Regions from separate parts of the Parabacteroides goldsteinii genome, predicted to be linked through region 2. Evidence: riboswitches for the same ligand, from Rfam matches in the RefSeq annotation. Region 2 holds a riboswitch; the other holds the start of a gene.
The links. A riboswitch is a leader RNA that binds a small molecule or an ion and turns the genes downstream of it on or off. The one in region 2 is predicted to bind cobalamin.

Region 1: linked by a shared signal. The riboswitch ahead of K6V26_RS19895 (putative transporter) and the one ahead of K6V26_RS07075 (ABC transporter substrate-binding protein) in region 2 are both predicted to bind cobalamin.

What each region holds. Positions count from the first base shown of each region.
Region 1 is NZ_CP081906.1:4,687,731-4,699,512, forward strand. Features, by position in the region: gene atpD (F0F1 ATP synthase subunit beta) at 1-175, shown strand, start outside; gene K6V26_RS19855 (F0F1 ATP synthase subunit epsilon) at 182-418, shown strand; gene K6V26_RS19860 (hypothetical protein) at 431-859, shown strand; gene atpB (F0F1 ATP synthase subunit A) at 840-1,898, shown strand; gene atpE (ATP synthase F0 subunit C) at 1,949-2,203, shown strand; gene atpF (F0F1 ATP synthase subunit B) at 2,217-2,717, shown strand; gene K6V26_RS19880 (F0F1 ATP synthase subunit delta) at 2,721-3,263, shown strand; gene atpA (F0F1 ATP synthase subunit alpha) at 3,277-4,866, shown strand; gene K6V26_RS19890 (F0F1 ATP synthase subunit gamma) at 4,883-5,740, shown strand; gene K6V26_RS19895 (putative transporter) at 5,843-7,519, opposite strand; cobalamin riboswitch at 7,642-7,838, opposite strand; gene K6V26_RS19900 (acyl-CoA carboxylase subunit beta) at 7,994-9,526, opposite strand; gene K6V26_RS19905 (biotin/lipoyl-containing protein) at 9,528-10,049, opposite strand; gene accC (acetyl-CoA carboxylase biotin carboxylase subunit) at 10,087-11,601, opposite strand; gene K6V26_RS19915 (cysteine-rich CWC family protein) at 11,603-11,782, opposite strand, start outside.
Region 2 is NZ_CP081906.1:1,481,082-1,499,296, forward strand. Features, by position in the region: gene K6V26_RS06985 (dipeptidase) at 1-432, shown strand, start outside; gene K6V26_RS06990 (DEAD/DEAH box helicase) at 429-1,739, shown strand; gene K6V26_RS06995 (amidohydrolase) at 1,736-2,992, shown strand; gene K6V26_RS07000 (purine nucleoside phosphorylase I, inosine and guanosine-specific) at 3,226-4,053, shown strand; tRNA gene K6V26_RS07005 (tRNA-Gly) at 4,189-4,261, shown strand; tRNA gene K6V26_RS07010 (tRNA-Leu) at 4,312-4,396, shown strand; tRNA gene K6V26_RS07015 (tRNA-Leu) at 4,400-4,483, shown strand; gene K6V26_RS07020 (TlpA family protein disulfide reductase) at 4,877-5,395, opposite strand; gene K6V26_RS07025 (helix-turn-helix domain-containing protein) at 6,078-6,638, shown strand; gene K6V26_RS07030 (hypothetical protein) at 6,674-7,042, shown strand; gene K6V26_RS07035 (helix-turn-helix domain-containing protein) at 7,250-8,215, shown strand; tRNA gene K6V26_RS07040 (tRNA-Ser) at 8,417-8,501, shown strand; gene K6V26_RS07045 (MATE family efflux transporter) at 8,520-9,863, opposite strand; gene K6V26_RS07050 (thiamine pyrophosphate-dependent enzyme) at 10,031-11,770, shown strand; gene K6V26_RS07055 (alpha/beta hydrolase) at 11,820-12,629, shown strand; gene K6V26_RS07060 (formate--tetrahydrofolate ligase) at 12,729-14,396, opposite strand; gene K6V26_RS07065 (hypothetical protein) at 14,790-15,242, shown strand; gene cobI (precorrin-2 C(20)-methyltransferase) at 15,278-15,976, opposite strand; cobalamin riboswitch at 16,043-16,252, shown strand; gene K6V26_RS07075 (ABC transporter substrate-binding protein) at 16,301-17,461, shown strand; gene K6V26_RS07080 (iron ABC transporter permease) at 17,471-18,215, shown strand, end outside.

The sequences.
Region 1 (11,782 bases), 3.2 Mb from region 2:
GGAACAATTCACCGGCGTACCGGGCGTAATGGTCTCTATCGAAGACACCATCCGCGGATTCAATATGATCATGGACGGTGAAACCGACGATATCCCTGAACAGGCCTTCCTGAATGTAGGAACGATTGAAGATGTGATTGAAAAAGGAAAGAAACTGGCAGAACAAGCAAATTAAAAACGTATGGAACTGGAAATCATATCCCCTGGTGGTGTTTTATTCAAAGGAGAGACAGATTATGTATCCTTTCCGGGTACGGCAGGCTCATTCGACGTCCTGCCCCATCACGCTCCGATGATCGCAGCCCTGGAAGAAGGCGTTATCCGGTACCAGACAGATGAAAAGAAAGAACAAGAAATAAAAATACAGAGCGGATTCGTCGAGATAAAAGACGATATCCTGTCCGTATGCATCGAATAAAAAAATACGATCATGAGCGGTAGATTAAGAATGAAGCTAATGGGCTTGACTACCTTTATTAATGTAGTTATCGGCGTCTCCCTGGGAGGCTTGTTATACACCATCTGGCCTTCGCATTATTTTGAGTGGTATCCGTCGATACCGGTGTTTTACTGGTTAAGCAGTATGTTAATGATCTATTTTCTGGATCATGTCAAACGGAAACACGGAGACGTCACAGTTGTTACTTATATGGTAGTCCGCCTCTGCAAATTCACGCTCGCACTGGTTTTCCTGTGGCTTTATGCCGCTTTGGTCGGACAGAACCTGAAAGCCTTCGGCTTCACGATGATGTTGTTCTATTTCATTTATCTTGTACTGGAAACATATACATTGTATCTGTTTGAGAAAAAGAGAATGATTAGTGAGAAAAAAGAAAAAGATGAACAGAATAAAAAATAACGGCCTGTTTTGGTTTACTTTCTTGTTACTGGTTTGCATCAGCTTTCCGGTAAACGCCTCCACGGATGCGAAACAAGGTGAGGTAGATGTGCAGGATATCGTATTCTCACACATCAAGGATGCCTACACCTGGCACATCACGGAGTGGAACGGGAAAGAGATTTCCATACCGCTGCCCGTCCTGCTGAAAAGCGAAGAACGCGGATGGGACTTGTTCCTCTCCTCACACCTGCATCATGGTAATGTGCATCATAACTATTACATCGCCAAGGAAGGGAAACATGCCGGAAAGGTGGTAGAAAAAAACAGCAGAGGCGAAGAAGTAAAGCCCTGGGACCTGTCACTTACCAAAAACGTATGCGGCCTGCTTCTCAGTTGCGGCTTACTGCTTTTCATCGTGCTGCGTACCGCCCGTTGGTATAAAAAGCATCCGTATGAAGCCCCCGGAGGATTTACCGGGTTGATGGAGATGGCGGTCATGTTCATACATGACGGCGTAGTGAAGGAAGGAATCGGCAAAGAATATAAGCCTTTCTCTTCTTATCTGCTGACGGTCTTCTTCTTCATCCTGATAAACAACCTGATCGGTATTATTCCGATTTTCCCGGGAGGAGCCAATATCACCGGTAATATCACCATTACCGCCATGCTCGCTTTATGTACGTTCCTGGCAGTGAACCTGTTCGCTACCAAGGAATACTGGAAGGAGATATTCTGGCCCAATGCCCCTATCTTCCTGAAGTTACCGTTGCCGATCATGCCCTTCGTGGAATTATTCGGCATACTCACCAAGCCGTTCGCCCTGATGATCCGTCTGTTTGCCAATATCATGGCCGGACATACAATCATTCTGGCGTTGACTTGCCTGATATTCATCACCGCCTCGATGGGAACAGCCATAAACGGCACGATGACAATCGTATCCGTATTGTTCACCGTGTTTATGAACTGTCTCGAACTGCTGGTGGCATGCCTTCAGGCCTATATATTCACCCTGTTGTCGGCCAACTATATCGGATTGGCCAAAGTACGGGAATGAACAAATATATTTATTAATAATAAGATTACTAATTTTAAAGATTGAGAGTTATGTTATCAGCAATTTTATTACAAGCAGCAGCCGGTGCAGGCATCGCTAAACTTGGAGCAACAGTAGGAGCAGGATTAGCTGCTATCGGTGCAGGTATAGGTATCGGATTGATCGGTAAAGGTGCCGTCGAAGGTATCAGCCGCCAACCGTCGGCAGCCGGTGACATCCGTACGTCCATGCTTATCATGGGTGCATTGGTAGAAGGTGTTGCCCTGTTTGCGATCGTAGTATGTTTCTTAGGATTGTTCCAATAAATAAAAGTAAACTATGTCATTGCTCACACCAGACGCAGGGCTTTTATTCTGGATGATCCTTTCTTTCGGAATCGTCTTTGTTATTCTTTCCAAATATGGTTTCCCGGTAATCATCAAAGCCGTGGAACAACGGAAAGAATACATCGATCATTCCCTCGAATCGGCCCGCCAGGCAAACGAACAACTTGCCGGCATCCAGGCCGAAAGCGAAAAGATTCTTGCCCAGGCAAGAGAGCAGCAGAATGAGATTCTGAAACAAGCCCTGGCCGAAAAAGAACAGATTATCAGCGCAGCCCGGCAAAAGGCATCCGCTGAGGCACATCTGCAACTGGAGGAAGCGACACGCCGGATAGGGGAAGAAAAGGACAAAGCCATCCGCGAAGTCCGCACCGAAATCGCCGACCTGTCAGTCGCCATTGCAGAGAAAGTGATGAAAGAGAAAATCAGCCGTACCGATGAACAGGAAAAGATCATCAACGGGCTGCTCGACAATGTTTCGTTTAGTAAATCATAAGATATGGACGTAGGTACAATCTCTTCCCGGTACGTCAAAGCACTCTTTTCGCTGGCAAAAGACAAGCGGCAGGAGGACCGGGTATATGATGACATGAAGATGCTGACCATCAGTTTCGAGCAAGAGCCGGGACTGAAAGCGGTGCTCGACAACCCCATCTTTCCCCTGGAGGAGAAAGTAAAGTTGCTGACTACCGCCGCCGGCCTGGAAGTATGCGAGTTGTTCACCCGTTTTATCCGCCTGGTACTTCAGCACAAGAGAGAGAGCTTGTTACCGCTAATGGCATATATTTATATCCATATGTACCGGAAAGACAAAAAGATCACCCGTGTGTTGTTCAAGACGCCGGCTCCGGTAGATGAAGCGACACAGGAACATTTAAAGAAACGGCTGAAGGAAGAAACCGGCAACACCATCGAATTCATGGGAGTGATCAAGCCGGAACTGATCGGTGGCTTCGTGCTCCGTATCGGTAATACCCGGATAGATGCCAGCTACGCCCGGCAACTGCGGGAAATCAGAAATCAGCTAATCGAAAAAAATTAAAAAAGAAAAACGTATGACAGACCAGATAAAAGTAAGTGAAGTTTCCGCCATTTTACGCGAACAACTGGAAGGTATCAACACCACGATCCATCTGGAAGAGGTGGGCACTGTGCTTCAGGTCAGTGACGGTGTTGCACGTATCTACGGGCTGGACAATGCCGAAGCCAATGAGTTGTTGCAATTCGACAACGGAATGGAAGCCATCGTGATGAACCTGGAAGAAGACAACGTAGGTGCCGTATTGCTCGGCCCGACCGACCAGGTAAAAGAGGGCGACACGGTGAAACGTACACGTCGCATCGCTTCCATCAACGTAAGCGAAAACATGATCGGTCGTGTAATCGATCCGCTGGGTAACCCGATCGACGGTAAAGGCGAGATTGTCGGAAAGAAATGCCAGATGCCGCTGGAACGAAAAGCTCCGGGCGTTATTTACCGCCAGCCGGTAAACGAACCTTTACAGACTGGTATCAAAGCCGTAGATGCCATGATCCCTATCGGACGCGGGCAACGTGAATTGATTATCGGTGACCGTCAGACTGGTAAAACCTCGATCGCCATCGACACGATCATCAATCAACGCAGTAATTATGAAGCCGGTAATCCGGTTTACTGTATCTATGTGGCGATCGGACAGAAAGGTTCTACAGTCGCTTCTCTGGTAAACACTTTACAGGAAAAAGGGGCGATGGATTACACGATCGTAGTCAGTGCCACTGCTTCCGACCCGGCTGCCATGCAATATTTCGCTCCTTTTGCCGGAGCTGCCATCGGCGAATATTTCCGCGACAGCGGACGTCATGCATTGGTTGTCTATGATGACTTGTCGAAACAGGCAGTCGCTTATCGCGAGGTATCCCTGATCCTTCGTCGTCCTTCGGGCCGCGAGGCGTATCCGGGTGATATTTTCTATCTGCATTCACGCCTGTTGGAACGTGCAGCGAAAATCATCAACCAACAGGAAGTAGCCAGCCAGATGAACGACCTGCCCGATAGCATGAAAGATAAGGTAAAAGGTGGCGGTTCGCTCACTGCCCTGCCGATTATCGAGACGCAGGCGGGCGACGTGTCGGCTTATATCCCGACCAACGTAATTTCCATCACCGACGGACAGATATTTCTGGAAACAGACCTGTTCAACCAGGGAAACCGTCCGGCTATCAACGTGGGTATTTCCGTATCCCGTGTGGGTGGTAACGCACAGTTGAAAGCGATGAAGAAGGTGGCCGGTACGCTGAAAATCGACCAGGCACAGTTCCGCGAACTGGAATCGTTCACAAAATTCGGCGGCGATATGGATGCGGTAACCGCCTTCACGATCGACAAAGGACAGAAAAATACACAACTATTGATACAACCCCAGTATAACCCGATGCCTGTGGAACAGCAAATCGCTATCCTGTATTGCGGCACCAAAGGTTTACTGAAAGAGGTTCCGCTGGATAAGGTACACGATTTTGAGAATGCGTTCTTACAGACTCTGATCACCAATCATCAGAAAGACGTACTCGATATACTAAAATCGGGTGTGATAAATGATGAAGTCAGCCGTATCCTGGAAGAAACAGCCCACCAGGTCAGCGGGGCATATAAAGCAGGTTGATAACAGAAATTAGACTATGGCATCACTGAAAGAGATAAAAATCCGTCTTGCGTCGATCAGAAACACGCAGAAGATCACCTCCGCCATGAGGATGGTGTCTTCTGCCAAACTGCATCATACGCAGACGATTGTCGAACATATGCTCGAATACGAGAGTAAGCTGAGCGCCATATTAAGGGGCACGCTGTCGGCTGAAAGTGATATGAGTTCGCCCTACGCAGCTGTTCGCGAGGTCAAACAGGTGGCTATTGTCGCTTTTTCCTCCAACAGCGGGTTGTGTGGCGCTTTCAATGCGAACATATGGAAAGAGTTAACAGTCCGTCTCCACCAGTATGAGGCGGACGGTATAACCGTGCGCATTTATCCGATCGGCAAAAAGGTGGCGGACGAATTGCATAAAGCTGGTTATCAGACCAATGACAGCTTCCTTACGATCGGCGACAAACCGGCCTACGAGGATGCTTCGCAACTGGCAACTGCCCTGATGGAGTTGTATATCTCTGCCCAGGTCGACCGGGTGGAACTACTCTACCATCATTTCAAGAATATGGCGGAGCAGATACTGACCGAAAAGGTTTTCCTTCCGGTTTCCTTACCGGAAGCAGACCCGGAAAGTGCTTCGAGCAACTATATTCTGGAGCCGTCTGCCGAACAGTTGCTGGCCCTACTGCTCCCCAAAGTGCTCCATCTGAACATCTACACGACCTTGCTCGACACTGTCACTTCCGAGCATGCCGCCCGCATGCTTGCCATGCAGACAGCCAACGACAACGCCAACGACCTGATCCAGGAACTGACGTTGCAATACAACAAAAACCGCCAGCAGGCCATCACCAATGAATTGCTGGATATTATGGGAGGAAGCGGTCAATAATCTTTTACATCGATAAATAAACGAAGCCCCGGCGAATCACTTCGGCGGGGCTCCTGGCTTTAAAATTATTATTGAACAATTTCTAACAACCAAATCTAATACTTAATAGAAGAATAATATCATTAATTGGGCAGTTAGTACACGTAAAAACATTGTCAACGGATAAACTGTAGCATAACCTACTGCCGGAGCATCATTTCCCGCCGTTGCATTCGCATAAGCCAAAGCGGGAGGATCCGTCGTACTGCCAGCCAGCAATCCCATCAACGTATAGTAATTCAGTTTAAAAAAATACCTGCCAATCAATCCGATGACTAATAAAGGTAGCATTGTTATAATAAAACCGTAACCAATCCAGGCAAATCCGCCTTTATTCACGATAGTATCCACAAAACCATCCCCGGCACTCAGCCCGACACAGGCAAGGAACATAGTTATACCAATCTCCCGGAGCATCAGATTGGCACTCTGGGTAGTATAAGTAACCAGTTTATAACGGTATCCGAAACGGCTGATCAGGATAGCGACAACCAACGGACCACCTGCCAAACCCAGCTTGATAGGTTGAGGAATCCCTGGGAAACTAATTGGAATACTTCCCAGAATAATACCTAAAGCGATACCGATAAATATTGGAATCAAGTTCGGTTCATTCAGACGTTTCATCGAATTACCCAATATCATACTCACCTTATCGACAGCCAGTTCACTACCGACTACGGTTACACGGTCACCAACCTGCAATTGCAAACCTTGTGTTGCTACCAGTTCCACTCCGGCACGATTCACACGTGTTACATTGATACCATGCAAACGGCGTAACTGCAAATCCCCCAGTTTAGTACCCGTCAGTTCCGGCTTTGTCACCAAAATGCGGCGGCTGACAAAAGCACTTTCGGCGGGAATCCATTGTTTACGGTCCATCTCTATCTCTTGACCGATAAAGGTTTTTATAGTTTCTGCATCATGTTCAGTCGTGATCACAAATATTTTATCATCTTCTTCCAAAATCGTACTGCCGGTAACAATGTCTACTTTATTGGTCTTGTTACGCCAAATACGGGATATGACAAATTCCCTATGCTCCAACAGGGCGGCAAGTTCCATTATCTTCCTGCCAAAAAGAGCCGGATTCTTCACTATCAACGATATAGGTGTGGCCTCACTATTATGCACATTATTCTCTTCTTCCAGCTTTTTCGTCTCCTGGTCAAAACTTATATGAAAAATATACCGGACAAACAACATGGAAAGGATGATACCGACGACCCCCAGCGGATAAGCAACGGCATATCCCAATGCAATCGTATCATCAGAAGTCCCCGTCATATCACTAAATGCCTGTTGAGCAGCCCCCAGTCCCGGCGTATTTGTTACTGCACCCGATAAAATACCGACCATCGTCGGAATAGGAATTCCTGTCACAAAATGTATCACCAAGGCCATCATAACTCCGAGAAAGACAATTCCGCAAGCCAGGCCATTCAAAGTCATCCCCCCTTTCTTAAAAGAAGAGAAAAAACCGGGTCCGACCTGCATGCCGACTGAATAAACAAACAGGATCAATCCAAACTCTTTAAAGAAATGAATAACAGATGGATTGATTGTAAACCCAAAATGTCCCAGTAGAATACCGACAAACAATACCAGGGTTATCCCCAGAGAAATTCCAAATACTTTGATTTTACCAAGTTGGATCCCTATGGCAATAACCAGAGACAGTAAAAGGATGGAATGTCCGATACCTTCTCCCCATAATAATTCATGAATCCATTCCATAGTCAATCGCTTTTGAGGCACAGCAAAACTCCACGCCACAACGCGAACAAAGCTTCTCCATGATTTTCATACACTTTAGAATTAATATTCTTTTCGAACCATTTCCCTAACCCACGAGGAAAAACAGCCTTTAACGAACGGCAGGTCTTCTGACTGACTCCCATCCTGAAGCCTTCCCGACACATGTCAGTGGCATAAGTTGTTTTCAGGATGTTATTAGAGCTTCACAGCAGCGGGACTGTCCGGGATTTACACCCGATTCCCTTTTAATCCGTATCATCCGAACAGACAACACGAAACCAATTCGGAGGCAAAGCTACAAAAATAAAAGACAAAATCAATATGATAAATACAAGTTTTTTAAACTTTTACGTTCCTGTTTATTTATAAAACTATGACATAAGCAGAAATCCCTGCCAGCCTCACGGTCGACAGGGATTTACCATTCATAATTCTAACAACAAAATCAAATCGTTACAATGGCATATTGCCATGTTTTTTCGGCGGATTGCTCTGGCTTTTGTTCTTTGCCATCTCCAACGCCTGTATCAGCTTGAAACGAGTCTGCCGCGGCATGATAATCTCGTCGATAAATCCTTGCTCGGCAGCCCGGTAAGGATTAGAGAAGTTTTCCGCATATTCTTTCATTGCCTGCTCTTTCTCTTCCCCGGTTGCTTTTCTATATAAGATATTAACAGCCCCTTCTGCTCCCATAACGGCAATCTCCGCCATAGGGTAAGCCAGGTTAACATCGGCACCGGTCGGTTTGCTCGACATAACGATATAAGCACCGCCATAGGCTTTCCGGGTAATCAACGTGATTTTAGGCACGGTCGCTTCCGCATAAGCATAGACGATCTTCGCACCGTGGCGGATAATACCGTCGTGCTCCTGGGTACATCCCGGAAGAAAACCGGGTACATCTTCAAAAGTAACCAGTGGAATATTGAAACAATCGCAAAAACGGATGAAACGAGCCGCCTTATCCGAAGCATCGATATCCAGCACACCTGCCAGGAATGCCGGCTGGTTGGCAACGATACCGACCGTACGTCCGCCTAAACGGGCAAAACCGACTACGATGTTTTTTGCAAAATGCGGCATTACCTCAAAGAAATAGTGATTATCCACCACCGGTTCAATAATATCTTTTATATCATAAGGAATATTCGGATCATCCGGAATCACCTCCTGCAACGATTCTTCTTCGCGGCGGATATCATCCGTACAAGGAACAAGTGGGGCATCTTCCATATTATTGCCCGGAAGAAAACCGAGTAATTCGCGGATACTCATTAATGTTTCTTCTTCCGTATCACACATAAAATGAGTAACACCGCTCTTAGTACTATGTGTATAAGCACCACCCAATTCTTCTTTTCCTACTTCTTCATGGGTAACCGCCTTGACCACGTCCGGACCGGTGATAAACATATGGCTTTTTTCTTTCACCATAAAAATAAAATCGGTCAACGCAGGCGAATAGCAGGCTCCTCCGGCACAAGGTCCGAGGATCGCAGAAATCTGCGGAACCACTCCCGAGGCCATCGTATTCTGATAGAAAATGGAAGCATATCCGGCCAGACTGCTGACCCCTTCCTGAATACGGGCACCACCCGAATCATTCAGGGCAATTACCGGCGCTCCGTTTTTCAATGCCAGTTGTTGCACCTTGACGATCTTCGCGGCATTCGTTCCGCTCAATGTTCCTCCGTAAGCGGTAAAGTCATAAGCATAGACAAACACTTGGCGTCCGTCTATCTTGCCATACCCCGAAACGATCCCGTCACCCGCTATTTTGTTCTTTTCCATACCGAAATTGGTACAACGGTGAACGACAAACTTATCCAGTTCGACAAATGTACCCTTATCCAGTAACATGTCAATACGTTCACGGGCAGTCATACGTCCGGCTTCATGCTGTTTCTCTATGCGTGCCATACCGCCTCCCAATGAAGCTGCCTTATCCAGTTCTTCAAACGTTTTATATAAATGTTCTTTTCCCATTTTAATCCTCTTTGTCTGTTATTATATCCAAAGTCAGAAGGACCTGGTTGCTCGTCACCGAATCCCCTTCTTTTACCTGTACATCGCGTACCGTGCAGGCCGAACTTACCTTATAATTACTCTGCATCTTCATTGCTTCGATCACTACGACAATATCGCCAGGTTCGAGACGGTCGCCTTTCTGAACAGCAACCTTCACCACCTTGCCGGGCATCGGAGAAATAATCTTATTGTCCTGCCGCTCTTCGCTATTCCTGCGCATACGCAAATATTTCACCTGCGTATCAACAATATCCACACCATAAGAGAGGAAATGGGTATTCACCGTATAGTTTTTACCACTTTCTCCGCGGATCAGTTCTGCATTATACGAAACACCGTTGTGCAAAATAGAACAGGCGCCATTTTCGGCCATTACGACATCGACTTCATAAAGGATACCGTCAATAGTCAACCGGACTTTGTTCCCATCTTTACTGACCAACGAAACATCCGCAACTCTTTTTCCAATATGTATTTCCATAAATAATAATTATTCAATAGTGCTAATGTGCCGATTATTAAATACGCAGGACTCCTTTTTGTAATCCGAATTCACGCCAGCGGCTGATCGGACGATTGTCGGAAGCCTGACCGGATCTGTTTTCCTCCAGATTGACCAGATAATCTATATAGGCAGCGATCATAGCTATATTTTCAGTCTCTGTTCCACCCTCTTCTACGGGATGTTGCAATTGTCCGGCATTTTTTTCAATAAAAGAAGTATCATACTTTCCCTGCACAAAGTCGGATGTATCCATAATCCGACGTAAGTAACCGATATTCGTTTTCAACCCGGTAATCTTATACTCATGCAATACCCGCCGCATGCGTTCGATCGCATATTGGCGCGTTGTCGCCCAAACGATCAGTTTTCCGATCATCGGGTCGTAATAAACCGGTATTTCATATCCTTCATACACATAACTGTCTACACGGACACCGATGCCGTTCGGCTCTGTCAATTGTTTAATGACACCGGGAGAAGGCATAAAACCGGCTTCTGTATCTTCTGCACAGATACGGCATTCAATGGCATGTCCGCGCTGGACGATCTCCTCCTGGCGGATATGGAGTGGTTCGTTGTTAGCCACCCGAATCTGTTCTTTTACCAGATCGACGCCTAAAACTTCCTCGGTAATCGGATGCTCCACCTGGAGACGCGTATTCATTTCCAGAAAATAAAAATTCCGATGTTTGTCCACCAAAAACTCAATGGTACCAGCACCGGAATAGTTGACAGCTTTTGCCGCAGCAACAGCCTTTTCACCCATATTTTTTCTTAACTCGGGAGTGATGAACGGAGACGGACTTTCCTCCACGATTTTCTGATTACGGCGTTGAACGGAACATTCACGTTCGCAAAGATGGATTACATTCCCGTGATTGTCACCCAATACCTGAAATTCGATATGATGAGGTTCCTCTACGAATTTCTCCAGATAAACTGTGTCGTCACCAAAAGACGATAACGATTCCGAACGGGCAGAATGATAAGCCTCCACCACATCTTCTTCTTTATAGATCAGTCGCATCCCTTTTCCTCCGCCTCCCATAGAGGCTTTCAGCATAACGGGGAAACCGATTTCCTTACATATCCGAACGGCTTCGGCAGCATCCAGCAACGGTTGTTGCGTTCCCGGAACAACCGGCACACCAGCCTCGATCATCCGCTTACGGGCTGATATCTTATCGCCCATCGCCTCCATCGTCTCAGCAGCCGGGCCAATAAAAATAATATTTTCCTCTTTACATCTGCGGGCAAAAGCTGCATTTTCCGAAAGGAAACCATAACCGGGATGAATGGCATCGGCTTTATGAATTTTTGCCGCTTGGATAATCTTTTCAATATCCAGATAACTATCTTTTGATGCAGCAGGCCCTATCAGGCAGGCCTCATCAGCATAAAGTACATGTCGTGCTGCCCGGTCGGCTTCCGAAAAAACAGCCACAGACTGTATTCCCATCTCCCGGCAGGAATGCATCACACGTACGGCGATCTCGCCACGGTTTGCAATTAATATCTTCCGTATCATATCAATGCTTTAAATGTTTATAACGGGGATTCACCTCACAGGCATAGAAATATTTCTTGATCTCATTCAAACAGGAGTTGCACAAACATCCCGGATAATGGACCTTCACATAAGCAAGCTGGAGTTCATCCAATTTCACAGGCACACAATGACAGGCGGATATATCATCTACCCGACAAAC
Region 2 (18,215 bases):
GAGGGCAGTAAAACGGTGCTTCCGTCTAAAGCCTATGCAAAAGTATCCTGCCGCCTGGTTCCGCATCAGGAGCATTCCAAAATATCAAAAATGTTTGAAGATTACATAAACCAGGTGGCTCCTGCATCTGTTAAGGTAAAAGTCACGCCGAAACACGGTGGACAGGGGTATGTTTGTCCGATTGACTTGCCAGCTTATCAGGCGGCGGAAAAGGCTTGCATGGTTGCTTTTGGCAAGAAACCGCTGGCAGTACGTCGCGGAGGAAGTATTCCTATCATCTCCACCTTTGAGCAGGTATTGGGTATAAAAACCGTCTTGATGGGTTTCGGACTTGAACAGAATGCTATTCATTCTCCTAATGAAAGTTGCACGCTCGACTTCTTCTATAAAGGGATTGAATCGGTTGCCGAATTTTATAAAGAATATAAATGATACAAAACGAAGTGATAGCCCGTGCTCTGTCGAATACAGGTATCGAGGCATTGAATGAAATGCAGCAGGCCGTGCTTGATGCCGGAACGACGAAGGATATGGTGTTGCTCAGTCCCACGGGGTCGGGTAAAACTCTGGCTTTCCTGCTGCCCTTACTTACTACGCTGACGGATGAGGATAAGAAGATACAAGCGCTTATCATCGCCCCGTCTCGTGAATTGGCTTTACAGATAGAGACGGTATTCCGTTCGCTCGGAGCCGGATATAAGGTGAACTGCTGTTACGGCGGCCATCCTATCCGGACAGAAAAGAAAAGTCTGGAGCATCCGCCAACGGTGCTTATCGGTACGCCCGGACGAATCCTCGACCATCTGGAACGGGGGAATATTAATCTGGATACCGTCCGTACACTGATTCTGGACGAATTCGACAAGTCTCTGGAACTGGGCTTCCAGGATGAGATGAAAGAGATTCTCTCACATCTTCCCGGAGTGCGTCGTAGAGTGTTGACTTCGGCAACCGAAGCGGTGGAAATTCCTCCCTTTACCGGTATTACATCGCCTGTCCGCCTGTCGTTCCTGACCGGCGTGAAAGAGGCGAAAGGTCTGACTCTGCGTATTGTGAAATCGCCGGTTAAGGATAAGTTGGAGACATTGTATAAATTGCTCGGAGAGTTGAAAGGCGAGTCTGCCCTGGTGTTCTGTAACCAGCGTGAATCAGTGGAACGTGTCAGTAATTATCTGACAGAAATGGGAGTGGATAATGAATACTTCCACGGAGGTATGGAACAGCCGGAGCGTGAACGGGCGTTGTCGCTTTTCCGTAATGGCAGTGCATCCGTTTTTATCTCTACCGACCTGGCATCCCGCGGATTGGACATTCCGGAAGTAAAGAATGTGATTCATTACCATCTTCCCATCAATGAAGAAGCCTTTATCCATAGAAACGGACGTACGGCCCGTATGAATGCGGAAGGAAATGCTTTTATGATACTGAATGAGATAGAGACTGTTCCCGAATATATCACCCGTGAGCCGGATGAATTCTTCCTGCCGGAGAAGGCCAAAAAACCGCTCCGTTCGGAATGGGTTACATTGACCATTAACCGCGGTAAACGGGATAAGTTGAGTAAGAAGGATGTAGTCGGTTTTCTGTTCCAGAAAGGCGGATTGGACAAAGATGATTTAGGCGTTGTAGAAATCAAGGAAAGTTGTGCCTACGCCGCAGTAAAACGTGATAAGAAAGAGGGTTTGCTGGCGCGTATCCGTGATGAGAAAATAAAAAATATGAAAGCTAAGTTTATATGAAGCTGCTGATTAAAGAGGTAGAACTGAATGGCGTTGCTACCGATATTTATATAGAAAACAAATACATCAAACAGATAGGTCCCGGCCTGTCTGTTGTCGCCGATAAAGTAATTGACGGTCGTCGTAAGGCTGCCATTCCGGGATTTGTCAATACGCATACACATGCGGCTATGACTTTGTTCCGCGGCTTTGGAGACGATATGCCTTTAATGCCCTGGTTGGAAGAAAAGATATGGCCCAATGAAGCGAAGCTGACGAAAGAAGATGTTTTCTGGGGAGCTAAACTGGCCTGTCTGGAAATGATAAAAAGCGGAACGACTACTTTTTTCGACATGTATCATAAGTTTCATGCTACGGCAGAGGCTGTTGAAGAGATGGGAATCCGGGCAGTCATTTCCAGTGCCTGTTTCGACCATTTCCAACCGGAGTTGGCAGAGAAAAGCAAACAGACCATTCAGAAGTTGTATAAAGAGATGGACAGATACGATAAACGGATACATTTCTCCGTAGGTCCGCACGCCATCTATACGGTTTCCGGTGAGTTGCTGCAATGGGCGGATGCTTTTGCAAAAGAACATAACGTGCCAATCCAACTGCATCTGGCAGAAACGGAAGGGGAAGTGGAGAACTCTGTAAAGCAGTTCGGGGCGACTCCTGTCCGGTATTTATATAAGTTGGGTGTATTGTCTCCCCGGTTATTGATTTCCCACGGTATCTATGTAGATGCGGATGAAATCCGTATGCTGGCAGACCATGGAGTGAAGGTCGCTCATAATCCGGCTTCCAATATGAAACTGGCTTCCGGCATGCACTTCAAATTTAAGGAAATGCGTGAAGCCGGCATCACTGTCGGTCTGGGTACTGACGGTTGTTCGTCGTCCAATAATCTCGATATGGTGGAAGCGATGAAGCTGGCCTCCCTGTTGGGAAAAGTCTGGCGAAAAGACCCGGAAGCCGTTACAGCCGATGAAATATTCCATTCCGCCACGGAAGCCGGAGCCTCTTTTGTGGGCTTAAAAGCCGGACGGATAGCAGAAGGTTACCTGGCAGACCTTTCTTTGGTAGATTTGAATATGCCGGCATTTACTCCGAATTTCAATTTCATATCCAACCTTGTCTATGCTGCAAACGGCAGCTGCATCGATACTGTTATTTGTGACGGAAAAATCCTGATGCAGGATAAGAAAGTACCGGGTGAAGAGGAGATAATGGAACGCGCGGCACAAATAGCCTACAATTTAATGAAAAGATAACTTTTAAGTTGCCGATGATTGTTTTACATCATCAGTAGCTTTTTTGGAAAAGTTCGTAATGTCTTTTGTAAAAGACGTACGTCTAAAATGATTTACACCTACCTCTAAATCTATTTACACCTAGGTCTAAATGAATTTAGAGGTAGGTATGACAGAAAAGTCTTTATAAAGATACGTTTCTGTCATAATGGCATTTCGGGGAGATTATTATATTGAAATAAATTTATAATGCTATGAATACAAATTATACAAACGAACAATATCAGGAGGCAGCGGCATTTATAGCTGCACGCATTACCGGAAATCCGGAAACGGCTATTATTCTCGGTAGCGGATTAGGTTCATTGGCAGACCGGATACAGGATGCCATTGTAATTCCGTATGCAGAGATTCCTCATTTTATGCATTCTACGGCTGCCGGTCATAAAGGTAATTTTATTTGCGGTAAACTGGGAGGTAAGCAAGTTCTGGCTATGCAGGGTCGTTTTCATTATTATGAAGGGTATTCCATGCAACAGGTGACATTTCCCGTTCGTGTGATGAAACTGTTGGGTATAAAGAATCTTTTGGTGTCGAATGCTGCCGGTGGAATAAATAACACTTTCAAAGTCGGTGACCTGATGATTATCCGTGATCATATAAATATGATGCCTAATCCGTTGATAGGTCCGAATAATGAATTGTTCGGTACTCGTTTCCCGGATATGACCCGTGCTTATGACCGTGAGTTTGTCCGTTTGGTGGAAGAGATTGCAGCTTCTCATAATATTCCTTTGAAAAAAGGTGTATATGTCGGTCTGACCGGTCCTTCTTTTGAAACACCCTCCGAATATGCTTTTTATGGCCGGGTAGGAGGTGATGCGATTGGAATGAGTACGGTTCCGGAAGTAATCGTAGCCCGCCATGCAGGATTAAGGGTGTTCGGTATGTCGGTTATTACGAATGAAGGTTATCATTTTGCCGACGATTTTGTGAATGACGGAGCGGATGTAATCGTGGCTGCCAACAAGGCTGCGGTAGTAATGACAACTTTATTCAGTGAACTCGTTTCCTGTATCTGATTTTTTTCGGGATGAAAGTTGCTGTGTTAAAATAAGATAGAAATTTGAACGGGTGAGTAAGGAAAAAATAGTATAAAAAAAGTATCTTCCGGTTTTGGAAAATAAAAAAATACCTCTATCTTTGCACCCGTTATCGCGGAAGTAGCTCAGTTGGTAGAGCATAACCTTGCCAAGGTTAGGGTCGCGGGTTCGAGTCCCGTCTTCCGCTCATAAATAATAAGCGCGGTAAGAGGCCGCCTTTTTTATGTAATGGAAAATGCCCAGGTGGCGGAATTGGTAGACGCGCACGTTTCAGGTGCGTGTGTCGCAAGGCGTGCAGGTTCGAGTCCTGTTCTGGGCACCATTCGCGCAGATGGTGAAATTGGTAGACACGCTACTTTGAGGGGGTAGTGCCGGTTCCGGTGTGTGAGTTCGAGTCTCATTCTGCGCACATTTCGTAAAGAATAGAAATAATAATTGTCCATGTAATTAGTTAAGAGCATATTGCTTGAAGCTTTATATGGACAATTTTTATTTAGTATAAACCACATTTACTGCATAATACGTCTTCTGTAGATGAATCCGTAATGATTTATATAAGAACTGTCATTTTTTAGAGATATAAAGTCAAATTTGTAAAAATAAGGCTGATTCGGATTCGATATATTTGCATATCATGAAATATGGATAACAACCTTTTAAATTTGATTGGAGATGAAAAAAGACCGGGCGACAGATATACCTTCGCTACATTTACCCATTATACCAAAGATTCTCCTTTATTGGAATCCGGTTTGTTAGGTCCTGTACGGATTGTTATGAAAGAATGATGGTGTGCCTTGCTTTATTTCAAACCCTTGATCTTTTGAATTAGTTCTTTTGCTGAAATATCCAAAGACTCAACAGCCATCCAGACGACTTCGTTATCCGGATTGATAATATATATCCGGGGAATCGTATTGTTGGCGAAGAGGGAGAAAACCTCACCGCGGGTATCCAGGTAGAATGGCATTGTGAATTGATTCTCTTTCCAGTAATTGGAAACAACTTCGGCTGTTTCTTTCCGGGAAATCGTTACCAGCAGGAATCTGGGGTCGTCTTTCAGTTCTTTCCAGACCTCTTCTATAACCGGCAGAACCTGTTTGCAATCCGGACAGTAAGTTCCGAAGAATACCAGTAAGGATTGTTTTCCGATGAACTGTTTGGAGCTGAATGTGTTTCCGGCTGTATCTTCGACTGCAAATGTAGGGATCTGGCTGTTGACATTGATATAATTAATAGTTTCGTTCTCGTCATCCTTTATACAGGAAAAGAGAAGGAGAGTCATAGTGACTATAAATGAAAGAATTTTTGTGATATGCATATATTTAATTGTTTTAGTTTACGAAGATAATGAATGTATTTGAATCCCTGAAAGAAAAGGAGCTGCCGTTTTGTAGATTTCACAACCTGTCGTCAGAACGGACAACCCCTTTTAGCAGCATCCCCTTTTACCGCTGCAATTTTCATTTTATTACCGAGAATGTTTTGGTTATTTGTAACTGATTCGGATTCACATTCCTATGTACATTATATGAGGATGCTGTAATCCTGTCTGAGTTCACATCTTGGGACGGTTTAAAGTACAAGTTTTGCCATATTTACAAAAGTAAATGTATGTTTTTTAATTTACTTGTATTTGCCTGATAACAAGTATTATGTTGTAAGCCTGATGTAAAATGGAGAACTGGGTATTTCTCTTTATTTATAAAAGGTGTTATTGGCGTACGACGGAAAGGAACCGACTGTTTTTGTCTTGCCAGATCGCTTATTTCTCTTTTTTTGCCGGTTTATGCTTTTCTGAATGGCAATTGCCGTAAATCGGTACTTGTTTATTTTATTATTTGATTATGTGCGGATTGGATGGATATGTAATGCCTGAAAACATCATAAAAAATACCGGCTTTATTTCATATCGTCTGGTTTTAGGGAGAATAGATCTTTATATTTGTAATAATAAGCATGAAAGCAGGTAATAACCAGGCTGGCATGGAAAGGATAAAACTATGAAAAGAGATTTATTGTATGATAATATACTGGATGCTATCAGGGGAAAAATACCCAACCGGGGAATACTGACGAATACGCTTGCGGATCTGTTAAATCTGGAGAAAGAAGCAGTATATCGACGGCTGCGCGGTGAAGTGGCATTTTCTTTCTCTGAGATAGCTGTCATTGCGAGTACGCTTGGAATCTCTCTTGATAACCAGGTGGGAGCCCGGTATGTTCATAGCAGGCCTTTCCAGTTGAGGCTGATTGAATATGTTGACTCCGGTGAGATCGATTATGAGATGCTGGAACATTATATTTATATCCATAACCAGGGAAAAGAGGATAAAAATCGAAAGTCATGGATTGCTCCGGCGTTTTGCCCCAGTCTCTTTATCTGGCATATAAAAATATATCGCGCTTTTTCCTTTTTTAATGGATCTATCAGAATAAGGACCTTGACAGGAAACTTTGTTTTAAAGACGTTTATCCGACTCAAAGTCTGGAAAAGATACAGGAGAGGAGCGTTGCGGCCGCAAAACTTATCAGCCAGACGTTTTATATATGGGATCCGTTGATCTTTTGTTATCTGGCCAATGATATCAATTATTTTATGAGTGTCAATTTGCTGGGAAAAGAGGATTTGCAGTTGCTGAAAAAAGAGCTGTTGCAATTTTTGGATGATATGGAACTGTTGGCAATAAAAGGAAAGTTTGATGATACCGGAAACAGTGTCTATTTTTATATATCGAGTACGAATTTCGATACCAGCTACCGGTGTGTGGAGGTGAAACATTTACGTGTCAGCCTGATAAGAGCCTTCACTCTGAATGCTGTCGTTTCTTTGGACCGTCAGACGTATGAACGGATATCGGGATGGCTCCAGGCTGTGATCCGATCGTCGACAATGATCTCCGTGAGTGGTGCCAGGCAGCGTATCCGCTTTTTTGAGAAACAACGTTCCATTATTAAAGCCTTATAGGTTTTGTGAAAAAGGATATTATAGATTATTAACTGAGAATACGACTTTTATCAGCAACCAAGATTCAATGTTTGTTTGTTTTGTTAGCCTTTTTTGGGTTTTAAAAGATGCTTTACCGGATTGTCCGACAGTTAATTTATGGGTTCCTTATTTATCTTTGCATGAAAACTATAGATCCACTAATATCAAGACTTATAATTCTGTAACATGAAAAAAGAACTTTTGTATGATAATTTGCTAAATGCCATCAAAGAGGAATTTCCTCAAAAAACGAATTTAGTAAATGCGCTTGTTGATTTGTTATGTATTGAGAAGGAAGCTGTTTACCGGCGTTTACGGGGAGAGGTCGCTTTTACATTTGCAGAGATCGTCACTATCGCGAATGCATTTGGAATATCATTGGATAACCTGGTCGGTACAGTTACTGCAAAAAGCAGGCCGTTCCAATTGAAATTGGTGGATTTTGTGAATCCGATGGAGACTGATTATGATATGCTGGATCAGTATATCGATATATTAGGTCTGGCACGCGAAGACGATAGGTCCGAACTGATCGATTGTACGAATATCTTGCCTCAGCAGCTTTATATGAAATATAAATATATTTCACGTTTTTATCTTTTCAAGTGGTTGTACCAATGCGGAACTCCAGGAAAAACAAAGCGTTTTGAAGAGATAGAGGTCACCGACCGCTTTCTGGGAATACAGTTGGCCGGGGTAGAAGAAGCACGGCATATCCATCATTCATATTACATACTCGATCCGTTGATATTTCATTATCTGGTAAATGATATTAATTATTTTATGAGTATTCATCTGATCGGGAAAGAGGATGTAAAATATCTGAAGAATGAACTGATGGATTTGTTGGATGAAATGGAGAAACTTGCAACACGCGGCTATTTTGAAGAGACCGGTAATAAAGTCTTTATCTATATATCGAGTGTGAATTTTGATACGAGTTATTGGTGCGTTCAGATAAAAAACTACCATATCAGCCTGATAAAAACATTCATCCTCAGTTCGGTCGCCTCCCTGGATGAGGGGACTTACGAGAAGTTGCGGAAATGGTTAAGAGCCCTGATCCGTTCTTCTATCATGATTTCAGTCAGTGGTGAGAGGCAGAGGATCGCATTTTTTAAAGCACAGCGTGAACTGATTCAAAATTTGTGATCTTTTCTATCTATAAAGAGTATCAGAAACTTACCTGTAAAAAAGGTGGTTTTATGTTGGATATCGTAAAAAAAGATATAAAAATAAGCATCCAAAATTTGGAGCGTATAAATCTTTTACCTACTTTTGCACCCGTAAACAAGAAACGTCAACTGCTTTGAAAAGCAACCTCTAAAGAGGTGTTGATAATTTTGATTTATTGGAGAGATGGCAGAGTGGTCGATTGCGGCGGTCTTGAAAACCGTTGAACTGAAAGGTTCCTGGGGTTCGAATCCCGCTCTCTCCGCAGTCCGTACTGCGAGTTTTATCTTTTTACCTTTTTTATTTTCTTATATACATAGATGAAGGCTGGAATCAGAAATAAATCCGCAGCCATCCAGGCAGTCGCATCGCCGAAGCAAACAGCCATAAATCCAAAAGCAGGTACCGCATAAATACTGACCAGCGTACGGGCAATCATCTCGGATACGCCAGACAGCATGGCCAGATTCGTAAATCCGGCTCCTTGGATTGTATAACGCAGGATACACAGAATCCCCAGAATCGGAAAGAATGAGCAGGAGATATGCAGGAACTGAACGGCATCATTTATGATTTCCGTCTCGGAAGGATCGACAAAGATCAGCGTCAGTTCGCGTGATGCCAGCATCAGTATAAGGAAAGAAAATGCAGCATAAACAATCATCATCAATCCGCTTGCCTTAATACCCTGCCAGATACGTTCCGGCTTTCCGGCTCCGTAATTCTGTCCGGTATAAGTGGCCATGGCAATCCCCAGGCTTTCGAACGGGCAGATAAAGAACGATTTGATGCGCACAGCCGAAGCAAACGCAGCAATGCAGGCTGATCCCAGTGCGTTATTAGCACTCTGCAACATAATGCTGCCGATTGCCGTGATGGAAAACTGAAGTCCCATCGGCACACCAATCCACATCAGATTCCCTGCCAGGTTGGACCGAAACTTCCGTTCTTCCCGCGTGCTCCTTAATATTTCAAAGCGGCGATACATATAAATGTAGCAGAGAACGGCCGATATACCTTGTGAAAGAAGCGTTGCAATGGCTGCCCCGGCAACTCCCCATTTAAATACCAGGATGCAAACCAAGTCGAGAATCACATTGAGTATCGTTGAAAAAAGCAGGAACCAGAATGGAGTCTTGCTATCGCCCAGTGCACGGATGACGCTGGAAAGCAGATTATAGAAAAATGTACACGGAACGCCGATAAAAGTAACCAGCAAATAGAAATAAGCATCCCTGAATATATTCTCCGGCGTCTGCATGATCCTTAAAATATCCCGGCAATAGAGACTTGTAACGACCGCAATAATAACCGACATGACAGCCGCCAGTTGCAGGCTGATAGAAACATACCGCCTCATCGTGCTGTAATCCCTGGCTCCGAACTTCTGCGCTACCGGTATGCCGAATCCCGCACAACACCCGTTGCAAAACCCGATGATAAGAAAAATGACGGAAGTACTGGCACCGACAGCCGAGAAAGCATCGATCCCTAAAAACTTGCCAACAATAGCCGCATCGATCAAAGAGTAGGTCTGTTGGAGTAAATTGGCTAAAAGTACCGGCATCGCAAAGTTGAAGATCAACGGTAATGCAGCGCCGGAGGTCATTTCTTTTGAAGTTCCCATAACTATTTCCCTAAACAATCGCCGCAAAGGTAACGATTTTATATCAAAAAGGACTGGGATACACTTATAAAATCTGTCGATGTTTATTATGCCCTGTTTTCAAAACATTTTGCATTCTACCATAGTTCTTTTATAAACAAAACATAAAAGAAAAAGTACATATAATTATGGCAAAGAATGTAGCGGAACAATTAGTCGACACGCTTGAAAAGGCAGGCGTAAAACGTATCTATGCTGTCACGGGAGACAGCTTGAATGAGGTAAACGAAGCAGTGCGTAAAAGCGGAAAGATCAAATGGATCCACGTCCGCCACGAAGAAACAGGCGCTTTTGCCGCCGCCGCCGAAGCGCAATTGAACGGCGAACTGGCCTGCTGTGCGGGAAGCAGCGGCCCTGGGCATGTCCACCTGATCAACGGGTTATATGACGCCCAACGTTCGGGAGCTCCGGTGCTGGCCATCGCATCCACATTGCCGACCCACGAGTTCGGAACGGAATATTTTCAAGAAACCAATACAATCAAATTATTTGAAGATTGCAGTTATTACAACCAGGTCGCAACAACGCCCGAACAGTTCCCCCGCATGTTGCAGGGAGCTATACAGGCCGCCCTTTCTTTTCGCGGAGTAGGAGTGATCGGTCTGCCCGGCGACCTGACTTCGAAGACTGCAACGTCGGGCGAATCATCCCAGCAGCCTTTCCCTACCAAACAGCGCGTCTGCCCCTCGGCAGAAGAGATCGACGCATTGGCCGACCTGCTGAACAAAGCGGAAAAAGTAACCATTTTCTGTGGAATAGGAGCGAAAGACGCCCATAAGGAACTGGTCGAATTATCCCTACGTCTGAATGCCCCGGTGGCATATTCTTTCAAAAGTAAAATGGAAATCCAGTACGATAACCCGAACGAAGTGGGTATGACCGGCCTGCTGGGAATGCCCTCCGGCTATTACAGCATGCACGAAGCGGAAGTCTTATTGTTGTTGGGTACGGATTTCCCTTACGAAGCCTTTATGCCGCAAAACAATACAATCGTGCAGGTCGATATCAAAGCAAACCGTCTGGGGCGTCGTGCCAAAATAAAGATGGGACTCTGCGGCGATGTGAAAGATACCTTACAGGAACTACTCCCTTTGGTCCGTCAGAAAACGAATGACAGCTTCCTGCGTGAACAACTGGCCCATTACGACAAGGTGAAGCGAAACCTGCGCTCGGCCGCTGAAGTAAAAGGCAAAGATGAAAAGATCCATCCGGAATATGTCATTTCCCTGATCGACGAACTGGCCTCAAAAGATGCCGTCTTTACGGTCGATACGGGCATGACCTGCGTATGGGGCGCCCGTTACCTGCAAGCAACCGGAAAACGGAAGATGCTGGGATCGTTCAACCACGGTTCGATGGCGAATGCCATGCCGCAGGCCATAGGGGCGGCACTGGCTTATCCCGGCCGTCAGGCGGTTGCCCTCTGTGGCGATGGCGGCCTTTCGATGATGCTGGGCGACCTGGCGACGATCGTGCAATATAAACTGCCGGTCAAGCTGATCGTCTTCAACAACCGTTCACTGGGAATGGTCAAACTGGAAATGGAAGTCGCCGGACTGCCGGACTGGCAGACAACGATGCTCAATCCCGACTTTGCCCGCGTTGCCCTCTCGATGGGAATGGCGGGATACAATGTCAGCAATCCGGATGATGTGCTGCCGACGCTGACAAAAGCCTTTGCCTCCGACGGTCCCGTCCTGGTCAATATCATGACCGATCCGAATGCCCTGGCGATGCCTCCGAAGATCGAGTTCACCCAGATGCTCGGATTTGCGCAGACCATGTATAAACTGCTGATGGAAGGCCGCTCAAAAGAAGTAATGGATACGATCGATACAAATCTGAAGCACTGGAAAGAAGTCTTCTAACCAAAAAATAAATATCTTTGCTTTCAACTAATAAATTCTATACAAGATTATGAAAGCAAAGATATTTTTTTTGTCTCTAGTCGCTTTTTTCGCCTTGTCTGTTCAGGCGGCAGTTGTTGATACGATCAATGTACGCAGTGATGCGATGAATAAAGAGATTCAGACCGTTATCGTCCTGCCGGGAAGCGGAAAGATAACGGCTCCTGTCATTTATTTACTGCACGGGCATGGAGGAAATGCCAAAACCTGGATCGGTCTGAAACCAAACTTACCCGAGATCGCTGACCGGTATGGAATCATATTTGTGTGTCCGGATGGCAAGAACAGTTGGTATTGGGACAGTCCGGTCAATCCTTCTTACCGCTATGAGACTTTTGTCGCTAAGGAGCTGGTCAACTATATCGACGCCAACTATCCGACAATAAAAGACCGCACGGCACGCGCCATCACCGGTCTGAGCATGGGAGGCCACGGTGCCATGTGGCTCTCGTTCCGTCATAAGGATATTTTCGGTGCAGCCGGAAGCACAAGCGGCGGTGTCGATATCCGTCCTTTTCCCAATAACTGGAATATGAGTGAATGGCTGGGCAAAGAAAGTGAAAATCAAGAAGTATGGGAGAAACATACGGTCATCAACCTGGTCGAGCATCTAAAGAACGACGAATTAGCTTTGATCTTTGATTGTGGTTACAGTGATTTCTTCTTTGAAGTAAATAACAATTTCCATGAAAAGCTGCTGAAATACAAGATCGACCACGACTTCATTGTCCGCCCGGGTGCGCATAATGGCGACTATTGGCGCAATTCCATTGACTATCAGATAGTATTCTTTAATAAATTTTTCAACAGGAATAAATGATCGACGCGTTGAATCATAATTGATCAGATATGAATATTTGTTTATAATGATGGAATTAGTAACTCCTGTCACTATAAACAAATAGCTCTTAATTTTTAATTAACTCAACCCTTCGATCAGCCCGTTCACGATGTCGATCCGTTTTGCCTGCGGGTCTTTCGGGAGTCCCGGCATACGCATGATCTCACCCATGATGACAACGATCATTTCGGCGCCGTTGTTGATGATGATATCGCGCACTTTCAGTTCGAAGTCTTTGGCAACGCCGTAAGCCTTCGGGTCGGAAGAGAATGAATATTGTGTCTTGGCAATACAGATCGGGTAGTGGGAGATGCCCAGGCTTTCGATCTGTTTGATCTTTTTGTCCGCTAATGTCGTATAAGTGACTGAGGCGGCACCGTAGATTTCTTCGGATACCTTTTTGATCTTGTCGCGTACATTGTCTGTATCTTCGTAGATCAGCTTCAACTCGCCCGACGGCTTGTTTTCGATCGTATCTACTACCAGCTTGGCCAGTTCCACGCCACCTTCACCGCCTTCGGCAAATACGCTGTTCATGGCGAAGCCTACACCCAGCTCTTTGCAATGTTCGGCAACCAGGGCGATTTCTTCGTCCGTATCGGTAGCATACCGGTTGAAGGTAACGATCACTTCCTGACCGAAACGTTTCATATTGGCCACATGCTTGTCGAGGTTGGCAAAGCCGTTGCGCAGACCTTCGATGTTCTGTTCCTTGATCTGTGATTCGGGAACGCCGCCATGCAGCTTCAAGCTCTGTGCGGTAGCAACGATAACCGTCAGTTTCGGTTTCAGGCCGGCTTTGCGGCATTTGATGTCGAAGAACTTTTCAGCACCCAGGTCGGCACCGAAACCAGCCTCCGTGATCACATAATCGCCGTAGGTAAGCGCCATCTTTGTCGCAATGATCGAGTTACAGCCGTGGGCGATGTTGGCGAACGGGCCGCCATGCACAAAAGCAGGGGTATTTTCTGTTGTCTGCACCAGGTTAGGCAGAAGGGCGTCTTTCAGTAGTACGGTGATCGCTCCGGCAACACCCAGGTCGTTGACTGTGAACGGCTGATCGTCGTTTGTATATCCCAGCAGGATATTACCGATGCGGCGTTTCAAGTCTTCCAGATCGGTTGCCAGACAAAGGATAGCCATCATTTCGGAAGCCGGCGTGATGTCGAATCCTGTTTCTGTCGGAACACCGTTTGCCGAGCCTCCCAGGCCGGATACGATATTGCGCAGGCTACGGTCGTTTACGTCGAGCACACGTTTCCATTTGATCTCTTTCAGCCCTTCGCAAGTATTGCGTGTCTGATAGATATAATTATCCAGCAACGCCGTGATCATGTTGTGGGCAGATGTAACCGCGTGGAAATCACCGGTGAAATGCAAGTTGATGTTTTCCATCGGCAGTACCTGTGCGTATCCGCCTCCGGCTGCTCCGCCCTTCATACCGAAACACGGACCCAGCGAGGGTTCACGCAGGGCGGCGACTGCTTTTTTACCTATCTTGTTCAGGCCCAGGGCCAGACCGATAGATACGGTTGTTTTACCGATACCTGCTTTGGTAGGCGTGATGGCCGTTACCAGGATCAGGTTATGTTCTTTGATTTTCTCTTCATCGATCAGGTGAAGGGGCACTTTGGCGATATACCGACCATAGTTTTGTACTTCTTCGCGCGGAATACCCAAACCCGTGGCAACTTCCTTTATTTTGCGAAGGGAGACTTCTCTTGCAATTTCTATATCCGATTTCATGTGCTTATGTAAGTTTAAAGAGGCAACAAAAGTATATTATTTTTAATTAAATAACAAAATGATAGAATGAAAGGTTGTAATACCTGATAACTGTGTAAAATTAGTGTTATATTGATAAAAGTTACCAAAAGGAGGCCGGCAATGATTCTTTGTTAAGTGAAGTGCGCGTTTTTCAACATATTTGTAATCTTCAGTTGACAAAAACAGTGCATTTCGACAGTTCTTGTATTAAAGAACTTTAAAATATAGATAAAGGGTTGTGGTGTATGATAATTTGCCTAATTTTGCGATATCACAATAACAAAATGAAACTAACAGCAAGTTTATAGTGATAAAAAGAAAGTAAATAACAATTTTAAAAACTTCGGTTTATGTAATTAAGGAGATTTGATTATGGCAACAATGAGATTTAGTTTGACAGGCGTCGTTTCAAGAGAAACAGAGACAGGATCATGGGTTAAAACAATTGCAGATTGTTTGGGTATTCGAATGTTTTCGAAGATGGGTTCTTCGGAGAGTATGAATAATGTCGGTTGGGATACCACCAAGCAGAAGGAAATCCAGGATCTTCATCATTATGCCATCAGCAACTTGATCCCCAGGGCCGGAGTCTATCAGATGAAGTTACTTGAATCGTTGGCACAATCTGCTTCTATCTATTCACCGGAAGAGACTGAAACTCTTTATAATGAAACGAATAAAAAGATTGAAGAGATCAGCAGTCACATTTCAGGAGTATTAGTGAGTGCACGTGAGTTGTGCAAGTCGGGGCATCAGAACTGGGAATCTGTCCAGTCGCTCCGCTACCATATGAACCGTCTGAACGGTATCATAGAATCCGTATAGTTTTTGCGATACAATAATTGGGATAGTAATTTTTTTTATTGTATGATCATCAGTGAGAAATAGGGGAAAGATTTCTCTGCGATGATTTGCCGGTCGGAGGTGTAGTATTCTTTATCCGTCCCTACATTTTCAAAATAATGGAATTGTGTCTGCGGATGCTTGCGAATACATGCATGTACGGCTTCCACACATTGCGACAGTTTCATAATGACGATCACGTATCCGACATTTATCTTTTCTGACAATTCTTCTGCGGAAGGAGTGCCGGGGATAACAATGATCTGTTCTTCCTGTTTGACAATGTGCAAGCCGGCCAATGCTCCGGCAGCGATGAAGGCGGGGATTCCGGCAATACGCTGAACGTCGATTCCCGTCTCTATAAACTTGTCATATATATACTGGATGGAAGAATAGAAGCCGGCATCGCCTTCGGCTACGATAACGATCTGTCTGCCTTCCGCATAGTTTGCGGCGGCTTCGTTGTAGAGGGCGTCGTAGGCTTTCCAGGCTTCCGTGCGGTCTTTGCTCATGGGAAGCATAAAGCAGCGGATGGCAGTTTCGTTTATTTCCAGTGCACGTACGATATCGGCGGCACGTGAGAGGATTTCACCTTGCCTGTTACGGGTGGCGGGACAGTAGATAATATCTGCTTTCTGAAGTTGTCGGAGACCTTTCACTGTGATAAGTTCCGGTTCGCCGGGACCTAATGATACGAAACTGATCGGGTAAGTCATTTTATTCTTGTTTTTATTTGGGGTGCAAATGTGCTGAAAATAGTGCAAAGTTGCAAACTTCTTATTACTTTTGCGATCGAAATCGGTTCTGTAAAACTCCTGTTCATGGAGACAGATTAAAAGGGAACCGGGTGGAAATCCCGGACAGTCCACGCTGCTGTAAAACTTCAGTAACATCCCGATAACACCTTTTGCCACTGGCGGAGAGACAGCCTCGCCGGGAAGGCTTTCGGGATGGAAGTAAGTCAGAAGACCTGCCATTTTTCACATAGCGATTGTCCTCGTGGGTTCGGACGGTTTGTGTCGGATAAAAAGAATATGAATATGAACAAGTATTTAGCAGGTTGTTGCCTGGTTGCACTATTGGCTACGTCGTGTGCATCGAAAGGAAATCAACAGGAGAAAAAGAATGTTTCTTCACAACAAACGACTATGACGGATAGCCGGGTTCAGGTGACACCAAAGCATGCCGAAGGTTTTCAACTGACCTATAAAGATGATTATACGCTGGTGGATATACATGATCCGCAGAATGAAGAAAGTACGCATTTCCTGTATGCTTTGGTTCCCCGGGGGACGAAGCCGGAAGGGATTCATGCGGATTATACGGTTATCGAAACACCTGTACGTAGTGCTATCTGTATGACTTCCCTGCAATTATCCAATTTCATTAAGTTGGGAGCGGAGGATAAGGTTGTCGGCATTACGAGTACGCGCCATCTGTTTAATAAAACTATCAATAATCAGCTGAAGGAAGGAAAGACGGCAAAGATCGGGATCGAAGGCAACTTCGATAATGAGGTGATCATGAGTATCAATCCCGACCTGATCCTGATCTCACCTTTTAAGCGTGGTGGCTATGAAACAATGAAAGATATCGGTATCCCTCTGATTCCTCATCTGGGATATAAAGAAATGACACCGCTGGGGCAGGCTGAATGGATCAAGTTCGTCGGTTTGTTACTCGGGATAGAGCAGGAAGCCAATGAAAAATTCTTGGCTATAGAGAACCGCTACAACGAGCTGAAAGAGCTGACAGCCGAAGGTAAAGTGCAGAAACGTCCTGTCGTGTTCAGTGGCGAAATACATGGTGGTAACTGGTATGCAGTAGGAGGAAAGAGCTTCCTTGCACAACTTTTCAAAGATGCCGGCGCTGATTACTTTTTGAAAGACGACGATCGCTCCGGCGGTGTGACGCTCGACTTCGAGACCGTCTATAACCAGGCCGACGAAGCCGACTACTGGCGTATCGTAAACAGCTATCCGGGAATATATACTTATAAATCACTGAAAGATCAGGATCCCCGTTATGCAGACTTCCGTGCCTTCAAGGAAAAAGGAGTGATCTATTGCAACATGAGGGAAAAACCTTTTTACGAAAGCATGCCGACCGAGCCGGAAGTGGTGCTGGGCGATTTATTGCATATCTTCCATCCGAATCTACTGCCGGATCATACGCCTGTCTATTATGATTTACTTAAATAAATGGGTACGATGAAGTATTCTAACACTTTCCTGATGTTTGTGATCTTTGTCTCGATCGTCGTGTTGTTGTTTCTGAATCTGGTGTTGGGCTCTGTTTCGATACCCTTCCATTCGGTTTGGAATATCATCTGCGGCAATGGCGACGAACCGGTCACCTGGCAGAATATTATCTGGAAATCACGCTTTCCGCAAGCCTTAACGGCATTAGTCGCCGGAGCCGGATTAGCGATCAGCGGGCTTCAGATGCAAACCGTATTCCGCAATCCGTTGGCCGGCCCCTCTGTATTGGGTATCAGTTCCGGTGCAAGTATGGGAGTTGCCTTCGTTGTTTTACTGAGCGGAAGTCTGGGAGGCGTGGCGTTGAGTAAGCTGGGCTTTATGGGGGAGATTGCCTTATCCATTGCGGCCATAGTCGGTTCCTTGTCTGTCATGGCACTGATCGTTTATGTTTCGCAGAAGGTAAAAGGGAATGTGACGCTATTGATTATCGGTGTGATGATCGGCTATGTGGCGAATGCGGTAATCGGAGTCCTGAAGTTTTTTAGTGTGGAAGAAGATATCCGTGCTTATGTGATCTGGGGGCTGGGAAGTTTCTCGCGTGTCTCCGGTAATCAGATGATGCTTTTCGTAGCGATTATGGCTATCCTGATCCCTCTTTCGTTCCTATTGATAAAGACATTGAATCTGATGCTTCTCGGCGATGGGTATGCTCGTAATCTGGGACTGAATATCAAACGGGCACGCCTGCTCGTTA